DNA from 2 places in the Bacillus sp. KNSH39 genome. Region 2 is predicted to be linked to the other one. Evidence: riboswitches for the same ligand, from Rfam matches in the RefSeq annotation. Region 2 holds a riboswitch; the other holds the start of a gene.

Region 1 (7,698 bases), 1.1 Mb from region 2:
CCACTCTCCACATCTTGAATGGAAACATCATTCACAGTAAAATCCTTATTCACTTCACTTTCTAATACAAAAGATTTCGCATAGTGAATATCTTTCGATTGAGCAGGCATATTTTGATATACCTTATAAGAAAGTTGACGGGAATTATCTTCCACAATATCTCCTATTACACTTGGAGCTGGAATTTCAATTTGTGTGATCGCTAATTGGTCGTATGCTACATTAACACCTGAAGCATTTAATCTAACTTCTAGCGGTAATTCTGTTAAATTATCAAATGTAATTGTCATATCTGCTTCTGGAGTAGCTACTGGGCCTGCTGTTCCAGAAAACTCTATTTTATTATTCCCTTTATCTTGATACCTAATTGAACTCGTATCATACACGTATAAATTCGTTAAATGACTACCATCATTACGCAACGTAACATTTTTATAACTATTTATCCTTTTAAAATTCCACATTGCCGTTAATGGTACTTTTTTACTTGTTCCGTGCTCATAAAATTCAAAGGAAGCATTATAAGTTTGTCCTGCCCTTCCGTTCCCATATAATTGTAAAAAGTTTTTTGCATCACCTTTAGTTATTGGTGTTTTAACATCTACAGATGAAGCTGTCATAGATTGAATATTAATACGGACATCAATCCATTTCCCTTGATATTCACCAGCTTTTTTTACTAATACGTACTGTTCTCTATTTGAATTTCTAAATGTATATTGACTTTGACCAGTTCTGTCATCGCTACTACCCTTTACCTCATATGTTACTTGTGGGCTCCAAACAAATCTAAAAGCATATTTACCCGAGATAGAAGGCCCTTCACCTGTTCTATTATTTATTACCTTTACATTTGGATATTTAAGAATACTTGTAACAGGACTAGCAGCTAGTAGAGATTGGCTCTTTAATACCTTCTCAGCTTGAATAGCAGGTAATTCCTGATTATTTTCGTTGACCTTATTGCTCTCTTTTAATTCATTTTCCTTTGATACGAGTTCTTCATTAACCTTTTCTTTCGCTAAAGTCTTCGTTTCTTTTGGAATTTCAGCATTAGTAGCATTTATTTCTTGTTTTTTATTTTCTTCCGATACTTTCACTTTTTCACTGATTTCTTTTTTCACAACTTCCTCTGAAACCTTTGGATTTTCATCAGAAATAGCTACATGTAAAGCCTCTTTTTTCTCTCCAACATGCAGAGAAGGAGATTCAATTTTCTTTTCATTCCCTTCAAACTTCACCATCGGTTCAAATTTGTACTCTCCAGCTTTTTTCATTTGAATGACTACATATACGTCACCGATAGAATGACTTTGTTCATTCTTTTCAATTTTTACAATGTGATCTTCTGTTACTGAAATGTTTTGAATCGCTTTATTGTTTTCATTCATTTTTTTCGTTTCTGCTTCATTAAACAGCTGCTCATTAGATAATTTCAGCTCGATATTAGCATCTTGTTTATTTGTATTTGTAATCTTTAATACTACATTTTCATCAACTTTTATTTCTTGTTTATCCATATGAACGATAAAACGTCCTTGCTCGTCGTTTGTAACCGCATAAACTTTCGTTGCAGAGTAGTCTAGCACACCAACTTGTGTAAATAATATTCCTCCAGCGAGAAGTATACGCCCAAATTTCCCTATTTGTTTTTGCAATGTACTTCCCTCCCTCGCTTCCTATATACCGAATATTTCGAACACTAAATTTATTTTCTAGCTAAATTTACAATCATAGTGTATATTCCTAGAAAATAAAAAGCCTGGTTGCCTTTTCGATTTTCATACATCACAACATGTGTGAAAATCCAAACTGCAACCAGACTATCATAGTAATTTTCATTACCTTAGACTCTTAGCTTTGCGACCTATCCTTTCGAATAGTGTGCCCATTTATTTTTTCTTTTTGAGACAATAAAAAAATCCGGTTGCCTCTTCGATTTTCATACATACAACTATGTGTGAAAATCCAAACTGCAACCAGACTATCATAGTAATTTTCATTACTTTAGACTCTTAGCTTTGCGACCTATCCTTTCGAATAGTGTGCCAAATATAGGTATTTATTTATCGTGTTTTGAATATACCATTAAAACCCAAAAAAGAAAATAGTTTTTTTAGAAAAAAACCATTAATTTTTATAATCTGAATTTTTTCTAGGAAATCCATATTTAAAACTTTCAAAAAACATTTTGATGCTAGAAACACATCATACATTCTTTATCGATAAAATGAGATTTTTACTATACACAAATAGCGAGATAAAATAAAAAAACATCACTTCCAAATAAGTGATGTTTTTTGTGGTTAATGCAGTGGTAACATAACTTCAACCGTCGTTCCAACCCCAACTTCACTTTCAAAACTTATTTTACCGTTGTGGTCTTTAATAATTTTTTCTGTAACTACTAAACCTAGACCAGTTCCTGTTTCTTTCGTTGTATAAAAGGCTTCATTTAATTTTGGAATTTTATCTTTCGGAATGCCGCATCCCTCATCTTTCACTTGAACGATGATTCCATCTTTTACAGTAACTTTAATCGTAATTGTTCCGCCAACTGACATTGCTTCAATTGCATTTTTGATTAAATTAAAAAAGACCTGTTTTAATCGTTTTTCATCACATGTAATTGATGGTAAGTCTTTACTGTAAATACCTTGTATGTAAACTCCTTGTTTTAAAGCTGGCTTTTCCATAACTCGAATAACATAAGAAATAATTTCTTGTATGTTATGAGTTTCTGATTCTAGTGATTTAGATTTCTCAAATCCACTAAGTTCTGTAGCAATTATATGAATCCGATCTACTTCTTGTTTCATAATATCACTATAAATTTTATCCTCTGGATGCTTGTCTGCTTGTTTATTCACAAGTTTTTTTAAGTTTGCTAAAGGTCTTCTAATCTTATAACCAATAACCGTTGCCATCTTTCCAACAGCTGCTAGTTTTTCTGTCTGTTTTATTTCTTTGTCCATCATCTCAAGCGTACGAACGTAAGACTGAACCCTTAAAAATATAATCCAACATATGATAGTAAATACGCTATATAATGCCATTGGGATTAAAACGAGAGAAGATTGAATAATGATTCCTGTAAGAGCATACTTTCCGATAAGTATCGCTGGAACTAACCAGAAATATCTTTTATTCACAAAGATTGGTGCAAACAAAATAAAAAATCCTTCTACTATATTTCCACCGTCAAATTCTGCATCGCTACCATAATAAATCATAATGTTATGGATACAATCTAATACATTATAGCCAATTAGAATAATATACTTTACCGCAAAAGCATTCTTCCATTTCATAAAGTATATTCCAATGCAAAACAATACCACCATCAAAAAGTAAAGCCATAAACCTAAACCATCTTCAAACTCTCCTACACCTTCTTGCTCTCCACCGATTAACGGTACGATAAATTCATAGGCAAGATCATATACGAAAAATATAATAAAAAATAAACTTAAAAATGCTTTCAGCGCCTTTATTTCTTCATTTTTAAATATATAGCCTTTATTCATATGGTAACTCCTAGCTTTTCTTCCACTTGGATTTCAGTATTTCCACACTTCCTTGGGAGAATGATGTCTATTCTCGTTCCAGTATCTTTTTCACTTGAAATATGCAACTCACCAAGGTGCTCGGCGACAATTCGATTCGCTACCGTCAGTCCCAGACCAATTTTATCTTGTTTCGTTGTATAAAAGGCCTCTGTAACACGGGGTAAGTTTTCTTGCTTAATACCATGACCATTATCGATCACACTGATCATTACATATTCTTTCCCTTTATTTTCTAATTGTAAATGTAATATACCACCTTGTCCCATTGCCTCTAAAGCATTTTTTATCGTATATAAAAAGACTCCTCTTATTTTTCGTTCATCACATTCAACTTCTATTGTTTTTTCTTCCACATTAGAAATAAACTGAATGTTTAATTCATCTATTTTTTCACGAAGACTTGTTATTACTTGTAATACAATTTTTCCTACATCATGTTTCTTATAAATAGAAGGTTTGCATGTAGCAACTTCCATTAACTCACTTATCATATTATTCATATTTTCTATTTCAAAAATCATACGTTTATAAATAGGATCCTCTTCATGCTTCTCTCGTTGTAATTGCGTAAATCCTTTTAATGAAGCAAGTGGATTTTTAATTTCATGTCCAACCGTCGCTGCCATTTTTCCGATTACTGCTAATTTCTGTGATTCACTAGCAATCGCAATACTTTCCTTTACAGCTGAAAGATATTGTAAAAATCGGTTTAAAATGATATATGCAGCTATTAACATAAGTGTATACATAATAAGGAACATAAATGCTTTTACTTCCTCTAATACAAATAAATAAATTAAATATTTTCCTACAATAGAGGAAAGTAAAAACACATAGAATTTTTTATTTAAAAATATAGGTACAAAGAAAATGAGAATAATTTCTATTATATTTGTCGCATCAAACGCCGCCTTATTATAAAAAACATACGAAAATATATTAGCGAGTTCTATCCCTATGTATGCAAATATCCATGCATATTTAACAAGGTTTGCCTTCTCTTTTTTCATTAAATATATATTCACGCACAGTATTGCTACTCCGCAAATAACTTGCCATATTATGTTGTATCCCTTATCCATTATTGATTTATCTTCTAATACGATTGCATAGAAAATTTGATATACAATAACAATGACATATAACACCCATAAAAGGATTTTTGCATTTCTTTCTTCTTCTTTATATGATAGAAAACTTTCTTTCACTTCAACACCCCTTCAAAATAATATCTCGAAGAATACCATTTATTATAATAAATGATTTTCATAGACAAACAAAGATAAATCGAACATTTGAGGAAAATCATGCCAACTATGCAATATCTTCATGCTATATACAAGCATAAAAAACATAAACAATAATACGTATATTATGGGAGGTGTTTTTTATGGATGGCAAAAAAAATAAAAAGACCGAACAACTCCAATCTTTCATGCGTGAAAATGAAGGAAAGGAGATGACAACAAATACAGGTATTAAAATTTCAAACGATGAAAACTCTTTAACTGCCAGTGATCGTTTCCGAACGATTAGGCATAGTGCAGGGAACGCCAAATGGACAGTGGGAAGTAAATGATACTTTCTTAACAGGCTCACCACTCTTTTATGATGGATTACTTCTTATCGGCGGAAAGATGGATGATCATTTTCTTAACAACGCAAGTTCATTTGTCGTAGAATCATATAATCACTTTAAGCCGATTGGCTCCTTCCAAAACGGCTCTTCTATTATTCAATCTTTAAATATCGAAGGAAAGCCTGGTGTTTTAATAGAACAAGACTCTACGCGACTAGCAAATAAATTTATTAAAGCTATGACAAAACAACGCTTTTGGGATCGAGTATATTCATAGAATAGGGGGACATTTATGTTTGTTACTGTCGAGAAAGATGTGCATATTTTTGTGCAAGACGTTAATCCTGGTCCAGGTAGTAAGACTGTTTTCTTCGTTCACGGATGGCCTTTAAATCATCAAATGTACCAATATCAACTCAATGTTTTACCTGAGCATGGCTTTCGCTGTATCGCCATGGATATACGAGGGAATGGGCAATCTGATAAGCCATGGACTGGTTACACGTATGATCGATTAGCCGATGATATCGCAATTGTTCTGGAAGCACTTCAAGTAGAGAACGCTACATTAGTCGGTTTCTCAGTTGGTGGTGCTCTTTCTATTCGCTATATGTCTCGCTATAATGGACGCCGCATTTCTAAGCTCGCATTAATTGACGCTGTCTCCCCCTCTTTCGTTAAAAATCAAGAGTCCCCTTACGGTGTACCGAAAGAACAAGCAGATGCTCTCATTAATCAAATGTATGCTAATTTACCAAAATTTTTAAATGATGTATCTTTATCCTTTTTTAATAGAAACTTAGGGGCTGCAACCCTTGAATGGTTTTCTTATCTCGGTATGCAGTCCGCTTCTTATGCCCTTATAAAAATTTTACAAGCAGCTGCAAATGAAGATGTAACGAAAGATTTAAATAAAATTAACGTCCCAACAAAAATCTTCCACGGCGTTCACGACCAACTAATTCCTTACAAAAGTGCTGAGCTTACGCAACAACGAATTAAAAATTCTCAGTTACATGCTCTTACAAATAGTGGTCATGGTTCACCAATCGATCAAGCGGATGAATTAAATAAAGAACTGATAAAATTTTTACAAACATAACAACTGCAATATAAGAATGAAAGTTAACATAATCGTTTTTTATAAAACATAAAATTCACACATTTCTCACAAATACACAAATAAAACGATTATATTTTCATATATACTAAATGTACAAGTAATACTCCCTAAACCCAGCTTGTCTGGTTACCCCGTTAAATACTATGAAAAAAGAACTTGTATCGTTATACAAGTTCTTTTTGTTTCTTTTATTTAAAGAGGATATCTTTACTATATTGATTTCCAACGAGTAAATCATATTGAAGCATTTTATATTGCTCTAACATTTCTTTTTGTTTCTTTGTTAAATCATTGATTACTTCTCCATTTTTATCAACTTTTAATTCATCTCTAAGCACTGGTATTTCCTTGTAAAGTTCCGATAAAAATTGATAAAATAAGGATTTATTTAATCCTGCATAATCAAAAATAAGATTAGAAAAATGAATTGGGCTTACTAAACCTAAATTATCATTTGGCATATCAAAGTTTGCATACATTAATAACGGAGTTTGCGCCATCGCTAAACGTTCGCTCGGTGTTTTTTCATTCGTTATATACCCATTTTCTTTATAAAAAGATTTATTTGTTCCTAATGATGGAAGATGATCTCCAAAGAATACTAATAATGTAGGTCTATCTAAATTATCTAGTTGCTCTATTAAATATTGAAGAGCCTCATCTGAACGTCTTAATCCCTCTGTATACGTCTCTAATTCTCCCTTTGATTCTTCATTTTCTAGACCGGTAATTTCTATTAGGTTTTCACCAAATCGGCCCTCTGTAAATGGAAAATGATTTTGCATCGTAACTGCATGAATAAATGTAGGTTGTTTTTGTTTCTCTAACTCAGCAATTATCTCTTTACTCATCGCTAAATCACTAATATAATCTCCATCAATATCCACATTTTTCATCGTGTCCTCTGCATTAAACTTATCAAATCCTAACACCTTATATACATCGTCACGTTTAAAGAATGTGCGACCAAATGAATGAATTGCACTTGTGTAATAACCTTCTTTCTTCAACGCCGTAGGGATTGATGGAATTTCTTTCTTATTTGTAATGACCTGCTGATATGGTATAGAACCTGGCTTTAACAAACTCATTGAATAACTTGTTAATGCCTCAAATTCAACGTTCGCCGTATTTCCCCCAAATGTAGGAGAAATAGTTTGTCCACCAGGAAAGTTTTCTATATAATGATGTAAATTTGGTACAGGATCTTCACTAAAAGAAAGGTTAGTTACTTTCGTCAGATCCCAAAACGATTCACTCATTACAAAAATAATATTCGGTTTCTCTTTTTTCTTTTGGCTCCCTATATTTCCACTATATTGTTTTTTTATATCGTTTGCTATTTGAAGCATATTTTCTTTAGAATAATTTTTTGGTTTTTCCATAACTGTTGTATCTAAATTGCTAATAAACCCAAGTACAAAACC
Region 2 (7,698 bases):
AGTCCGGTATTTACATATTCTGAAAGTGGAACCATTTCAAGATTGTATCCACACTCTCCAATTAGCTGTATAAATTGTTCAAACTCAATTTGATGTGGATGACAAATATGTAACGTCTCTCCTATAATTTGCGCATCTTGCAAATACGATACAATTGATTTACTAGCAAAATCAATTGGTGTGAAATCAACTTTCCACTTCACATTTGGTGCTTTCCCAATTAATAGCATTGTTTTAATAAGACGATAAAATGCGTTTCCTTCAATATTTTGTTGGAACGAACCTGTTTCTGAATGACATGCTAAATTACCTGCACGATAAATATTTCCACGCAAACCATTTTTCATTGCTTCACGAACAATGTTTTCCGCTTGTAGTTTACTATTTGAATATACATTCTCTAAGTCTACACTGTAATTAAAATCACCAGTTTTCATGTATGTATCCCATTGATCTACCGCTAATTCTAACGGGATACCAATTGTAGAAATAAAATGGAATGTAGCACCTTTCTCCGCTAATGTTAGCATACGGCTAGTTCCTTGGACATTTATATTTTCAAATTGTTTTACATCTCCAAAATGTCTTACATCTGCACCGCAATGAATTATCGTATCCATCTTAGAACTGATGAACATAAATTCTTCTTCGCTCATCCCAAGATACTGTTCTCCAAGATCACCAGCTACGGCCTGTATACGCTGTAACCATTCTTCACATATATCATTAAAGTAGCCTGTTAATGTATCTATAATTCTTTGCTGCACATCTTTAGTTGGTCTTACTAAACAATAAATAGTAGCAGATGTATCTCTCAACAATTCATATAATATGTGTGATCCTAAATAACCAGTAGCTCCTGTTAAAAAGACATTTGAAATCTGGTTTTCTTCCAAAACGTTTGCATACGTGATAGTATCTGGTTCGTGAATCACTTTATATTCACGAAATACTTCTTCTTTCTCTACTTTTACTTCTCGCTCAATTCGAGCTAATCCATATATCGTTCTTTCTTTAAAGAAATCTTGAATTGTTAAATGTGAGAAATCTTCTTTTAACAATGTTAAGACTCGTAATACTTTTAATGAATGTCCACCAATTGTAAAGAAATCATCATGCACTCCAACTTTTGAAATTCCTAATACTTCCGCCCAAGCGTTCGCTATTTGTTTTTCTGCTTTATTAGAAGGTGCAACATATTCTTGTAGCCGAACCGGTTCATACTTTTCTTCTAACTGAGCTAACTTCTTAACATCAATCTTTTTATTAGGTGTAAGTGGTAATTCATTAATATAAATTAGTTTAGATGGCACCATATAATCTGGTAATTGCTCTTGTAACTGATAAACTAATTCTGGTATTTCTTTTTTATTTAAAGTTGTATAGAACGCGATTAAATATTGGCTACCTTCCTTACTCTTCTTAGCAAAAACAGCATTTTCTTTTATATTATGATTTTGAGAAATTTCACTTTGGATTTCGCCTAGTTCAATACGATGTCCTCTAATTTTTACTTGATCATCTTTCCGATGTAAAAACTCTATATTTCCATCCTCTAGCAACTTAACGATATCCCCTGTTTTATATATATTAACTATAGGATTAAAAGGGTTCGGAATAAAAGCTTCAATTGTTTTATTAGGCTTATTAAAATACCCTTTTGCTAATCCCACTGAATCTATATATAATTCACCAGGTACACCAATTGGACAAAGATTCATATTCTCATCCAAAATCATAACTTGATAATTAGCACATGGTTTACCAATGGGAATACTCGCAACATCCTCATTTAACTGACTAGGTATTTTATAGGTTGTCGTCACTACAGTACATTCTGTCGGTCCGTATACATTATGAATTTCAACATTTGTACCTATTCTTTCTCTCCACAATTTAATAACCTCTACAGGCAACATTTCACCGCCAATCGCAATTCTTTTTAGGGAAGCTAGCTTATATATATCTTCTTCTGCTAAATAAGTTGCTACTTGTCGAACAAAAATTGTTGCTAATGCCAAGATTGAAGTTGCTTTCACTTTATAGATTGCATTTGCAAATGCTTCTACAGACAATCGCTCTTCCTCTAATAGTACATATAAGTTTCCTCCACAGAATAAAGAAGCAAATGACTCCCATACAGAAGCATCGAAACTAAAGGAAGGAAATTGGGCAAATACATCCTCTTCTGTCAATTCATATTGCTTTTTCATCCAAGTATACAGATTAACAACGCCTCTATGAGCTAACATCGTTCCCTTTGGATTCCCTGTTGAACCAGATGTATAAATCATATAAGCTACATCATCACAATGAATAGACAACTTTACATCTGTATCTTCATAAGTTTCACTATCATACATTGAAACTGTTTGAACCCCATCACATGTTATAGGCGTCTCTTTCATCAATATAACTTTCGCTTGGCTATCTTGAATAATGTACTGTATTCTACTTTCCGGATAATCTGGATCAATCGGAACATACGCTGCACCAGCTTTTAATATAGCTACCATACTTACTACTGTGTCTATGCTACGTTTCATAAATATTCCAACATAGTCTCCTAATTGGACGCCGTTTTTAATTAACATATGAGCTATTTGATTACTTTTTTTATTTAGCTCCTCATAAGTTAAAGTACCTTCCCTTGAAGATAAAGCTATACGATTTGGAAATTGAGTAACAGTATTATAGAACATATCGACGATACTTTTCTCAGGATATACTGCTGTCGTATCATTCACTTGACTATAAAGTGCCATCTCGGCCTCTGTAATAACATTAAAATTATTTATATGTTTATTATTATTTTGTGATTTATTAATTAAAACACCTTGTATTTGTTGTGCATAACGAGTAATTGTTGTCTCTTTCCAATTAACACTATTAAATATTATTTCTACACTTTGCATATTTTTACTAAATACAAATTGTAATGTATTCGTGTCTTTTAGCTCATAATATGTTTCACCAATAATAATAGGTGACATTTCATATAACGTATTACCGTTTTGAAACTCTTCTATTTCTTCCTCATTCATTTCTTTAATTTGCTCCAGTTGCTCTTCAATTTGTAAATTTAAACTTTCATAGGAGAGAAAATTAGAAACTTCAATAGTAATCGGAAATAAACTTCCTCTTACATGATAAAGCACGACAATATGTTTTTCTTTAGAAATATGATATAACCACGTTGCAGTCGCTCCTATTAAATCTACAATGTGAGTCAAATTTGAAAACAGTTCCGTTTTCCTTTTTATCCTAAGTTCTGTTCCTTGCACATCTTTAGGTATTTTAATACTTCCTTCTACTTTTCCTAAAAATTCTTTTACCATCTCACTATAAGAAATTGCTAATTTCATATTTATGTAAATTCCTCTCTTAAATATAATAAAGGTGTGAAAATTCACACCTTTTTTATCCCTTATTAAAGGGCAGATTCGTTCAATTCATAATCAGTAGCGGAGATACGCCCTTGATTAGAATTGAACTTTCTCCTTATTCGCTTTTAAACTCACCAATAAGCTCTTGTAATTCCTGAGAGAGCCAACTTAAAGAAGTCGCTAATTCTGCAATATCTTGTACTGATATTTCTTGCTCTTTCATGCTTTCTTCAACATTACTACTGCTGTTGGCATAAGTATTTGCAATATGTGATAATTCATTTACGACTTGAACAATATTCTGGCTATTTTGTAAAATATCACTCGAATTACCAGAAACAGCTTTTACTTGATCTGTAACAGATTGCGCTGATTTTGAGATTTTTTCAAAGAAATCTCCGCTACTTTGAACAAGCGAAATTCCAGTTTCTACTTCTTTTGAACCTTTTTGCATGGAAACTACAGCATCTTCTGTCTCAGCTTGTGTTTCACCAATTAATTTCGCTATATCTTTAGCAGACGCTTCCGTCTGTTCTGCTAATTTTCGTACTTCATCAGCAACAACTGCAAACCCTCTTCCAGCTGCTCCAGCACGTGAAGCCTCAATAGAAGCATTTAAAGCTAATAAATTTGTTTGATTTGAAATGCCTGTAATTACAGTTACGATATCACTAATTTCTTTTGACCTTGTTTCTAACGAATAAATGATGGAAGATAAATCTTGTACTGCATTTTGGATTAAACTCATTTGATTAATAATTTGTCCAATCACTTCATTACCTTCAATTGAATGTTGCTCCATACCTTCAGAAGCAACCGCAACTTGTTTCGCAGCCCCAGTTATCTCTTCTACCTTATCTTCCATTCCATGTACAATCCCTAAACATTGTTGTACTGAAGTTTTTTGAGACTGTGCCCCTACTCTTAAACCTTCAATAGAACTTGCAATCTCTTGAACTGCCATGCTGTTTTCCTCTGTACTCGCCGACAATTCTTGTGAAGAAGAAGAAACTTGCTCAGCAGTTTGCCTTACTTTATCTATAATCCCTTTAAACTTTTCAATCGTGTTATTGAAATAAACATTAATAATTCCAATATCATCTGGTCTTTCTTTTAATTTAATACTCAAGTCACCTTCACCAATTTTACGTAACCCTTCTCGTAAATCTTTTAATGGAGCTAGCGAGTGACGCACGATAAAGAATTGAGTAATAGTCGCAATTGCTAATGAAATAATGATAAAGAGTAAACCCTGTATCATAAACTTCTCTTTTGTAATAGGAACAATGGAAGCATCTAAGTCAGCGGCAACAATTGCAATAATATTGTTTTCTCCATCTGTAATTGGTTCTAATATTGTCACCCACGAACCTATTTCATCTTCATATACTTCTGTCATTTGAGCCTTTTTCGTATCAATCACTTTATCGTATGCCTTCATCCAATGAGCGGGTTGTTCATAATAATCTCCCGGCTTTATAGGAAACGCATTTGTTAACTCTGTAGTCAAACCAACGAGTTGTAATTCTCGCTTTTCATTCGGCTTTGCTCCTGTAACATACGTTTGTCCAACGCTTTTCAATTCTTTTGATACTTCATCTAATTTCTCTGTTAACTTTTCTTTTTTCACTTTTTCGGCTGTAGGATCTTTCGCCATGTCTCTAACTAATTCTACATCCAGTTTTTTCAATACTATTTCTCCTGTTTCAATAGACTGCCTTTCAAATAAAGACATCATACTATTTTGAAACATATTGAAACTTAATGCACCCATACTTCCAACAAGTGTCAAAATAACTAATACGGTTAATAAGACGTTCTTTTGAAGGAACGATAACTTATGCCAATATTTTTTCATTAATATCCACCTTCCTTAATCAACACAAACAAAAAAACAAAATATATGGATATTTTGTTTGAAAATGTTTCTCAATATGTTCGAGAATAAAAAAAAGCCAATGTAAAAGCATTGGCCAAGACCAACCCTATCCGTCCGGTAACTGGCTAGCGTAGCCTTTCGACCTTAGCTCCTGTAGTTTTGCGTCCTCATGTTTCCATCAGTTTGCCTTTCTCGCTGAACGAGTTGAACGATATGGGAGTTCTATGAGAATTAATTTATTCTCTTTCAAAGATTACAACATATAAATCAAAATGTCTACTTATTTAGAGATATAAATACAAATTTTTAATGCATTGCTTTTTCGAAATAATTTCAAAAAGTACGTGAATGTTACTTTTTTTGTGTTATATAATAAAAAATGTATAAATAACAAGGATTTCTTCGGGTATTTATTTAATTTTCATTCAAATTAAACTATTCGAATATATCTTAACTAATGAATTTCGGAGGTAGTTTATCATGTTTTGGCTACAATTTCTTACCTTGTTACTCTGTATTTTTATTGGTGCACGCCTAGGCGGAGTTGGTTTAGGAGTAATGGGTGGAGTTGGTATGGCAATACTCGTTTTTGTCTTCCACCTACAACCAACCGCGCCTCCTATCGATGTAATGCTTATGATTTTGGCAGTAATTACAGCTGCTGGTGCTTTGCAAGCTGCTGGAGGAATGGACTATCTTGTTCATCTAGCTGAAAAGGCATTACGAAAAAATCCAAAGCGTATTACTTTTTTTGCTCCAATTGTTACTTATTTATTCACACTATGTGCAGGTACTGGTCACGTTGCCTATTCTGTACTTCCTGTTATTGCAGAAGTCTCTCGTGAATCAGGGATTAGACCGGAACGCCCAATGTCGATTGCCGTAATCGCTTCTCAACAAGCAATTACAGCTAGTCCAATTTCAGCTGCCACAGTTGCTCTTTTAGCAATGTTAGCTGACTATAAAATCACTTTATTAGATATTTTAAAAGTGAGTATTCCTTCCACTTTCATTGCTTGTATGTTAGCAGCATTCGTTGCTAGTAAGATGGGAAAAGAATTAAATGAAGACCCTGAATACTTAAAACGATTAAAAGAAGGAATGATTCCTAAGCTTGAAGAGAAAAAAGAATTTGTAGGTGTAAAGGGCGCAAAATTATCAGTTATCCTTTTCCTTGTAGGAACCTTCCTTGTTGTACTTCTTGGTTCATTTGAAGCACTTCGTCCAGGATGGATAGTTGATGGGAAGTTAGCCCGTCTTTCCATGCCGAATACAATTGAGATGGTTATGTTAACTATCGCGGCTCTTATTATTATTTTCTGTAAACCAAATGTAGAAAGCATTGTGTCTGGTAACGTCTTTAAAGCGGGGGCAACAGCAGTTGTTGCTATTTTCGGTATCGCTTGGATGGGAGATACTTTCTTTAATGGAAACTTAAATATGATTCAAGGATCCATTCAGCATTTAGTAACAAGTGCACCTTGGCTATTTGCCATCGCACTATTCATTCTATCTATTTTACTGTACAGCCAAGCAGCAACTGTTCGTGCCTTAATGCCACTTGGACTATCCCTTGGTATTCCACCAGCGCTACTGATTGCGATGTTCCCTGCAGTAAACGGATATTTCTTCATTCCAAACTACGGCACAATCGTTGCTGCCATTAACTTTGATCGTACTGGTACAACTGGCATTGGAAAATATGTTTTAAATCATAGCTTTATGATTCCAGGTCTAATCGCAACATTCACTTCTATCGGAATTGGAATGCTCTTAATTTCAATTATGTTTTAAAGAAAAAGCACAAACCTTTATTTAAAAAGGTTTGTGCTTTTTTAATCAAATGTTTGTTTAAATTTTGGGGCAGTCTATTTCTCCATGCAGCACTTGAAATGCTACACGTCCTTCCCTACAAACTTCTCTTTACTTCTTCAGCTAATTTTCTCGTACTTTCATACGCCGATTCAGCTAAACTAATTGCTGAAATAACTGAAACACCGTCCGCACCCGCTTCTATAACTGCCGCTGTATTTTCAATTGTAATCCCACCAATACCAACGATTGGCACTGTAATTCCTTGTTCTCTAAAATAGGCTAATCCTTTCGTTCCTTGAACCGCTTTCGTATCTTTTTTCGTACTCGTTGGGAAAATAGGTCCAACGCCTAAATAATCTGCTCCATTTTCGATTGCAAAGCGTGCTTCTTCAATTGTATGAGCAGATACGCCGATAATTTTATCTCCCATTTTTTCACGAACAGATGTAATTCCTTCATCATCTTGTCCTACATGAACACCATCTGCATCTAATTCAATGGCTAATTCTACATCATCATTTACAATGAAAGGAACGCTATATTCCTTACAAAGCGTCTGCAATTCTTTTGCAAAGCGCACTCTATCTTCTCCGATTAAAGAACCTTCCCCCTTCTCGC

The links. Region 2 has a riboswitch for cyclic di-GMP ahead of ACUL40_RS21920 (methyl-accepting chemotaxis protein). Riboswitches for the same ligand answer to the same signal wherever they lie in the genome.
Region 1: it holds a riboswitch for cyclic di-GMP, as region 2 does, so the genes downstream of both, ACUL40_RS16135 (WxL domain-containing protein) here and ACUL40_RS21920 (methyl-accepting chemotaxis protein) in region 2, are expected to answer to the same signal.

Annotation. Positions count from the first base shown of each region.
Region 1 is NZ_JBQXYO010000001.1:3,154,567-3,162,264, forward strand. Features, by position in the region: gene ACUL40_RS16135 (WxL domain-containing protein) at 1-1,658, opposite strand, end outside; cyclic di-GMP riboswitch class I at 1,811-1,899, opposite strand; cyclic di-GMP riboswitch class I at 1,972-2,060, opposite strand; gene ACUL40_RS16140 (ATP-binding protein) at 2,307-3,527, opposite strand; gene ACUL40_RS16145 (ATP-binding protein) at 3,524-4,777, opposite strand; gene ACUL40_RS16150 (hypothetical protein) at 4,960-5,148, shown strand; partial or broken gene ACUL40_RS16155 (catalase) at 5,081-5,425, shown strand; gene ACUL40_RS16160 (alpha/beta fold hydrolase) at 5,441-6,250, shown strand; gene ACUL40_RS16165 (LTA synthase family protein) at 6,460-7,698, opposite strand, start outside.
Region 2 is NZ_JBQXYO010000001.1:4,285,389-4,293,086, reverse strand. Features, by position in the region: gene ACUL40_RS21925 (non-ribosomal peptide synthetase family protein) at 1-3,365, opposite strand, end outside; gene ACUL40_RS21920 (methyl-accepting chemotaxis protein) at 3,502-5,244, opposite strand; cyclic di-GMP riboswitch class I at 5,379-5,463, opposite strand; gene ACUL40_RS21915 (anaerobic C4-dicarboxylate transporter family protein) at 5,746-7,059, shown strand; gene thiE (thiamine phosphate synthase) at 7,175-7,698, opposite strand, start outside.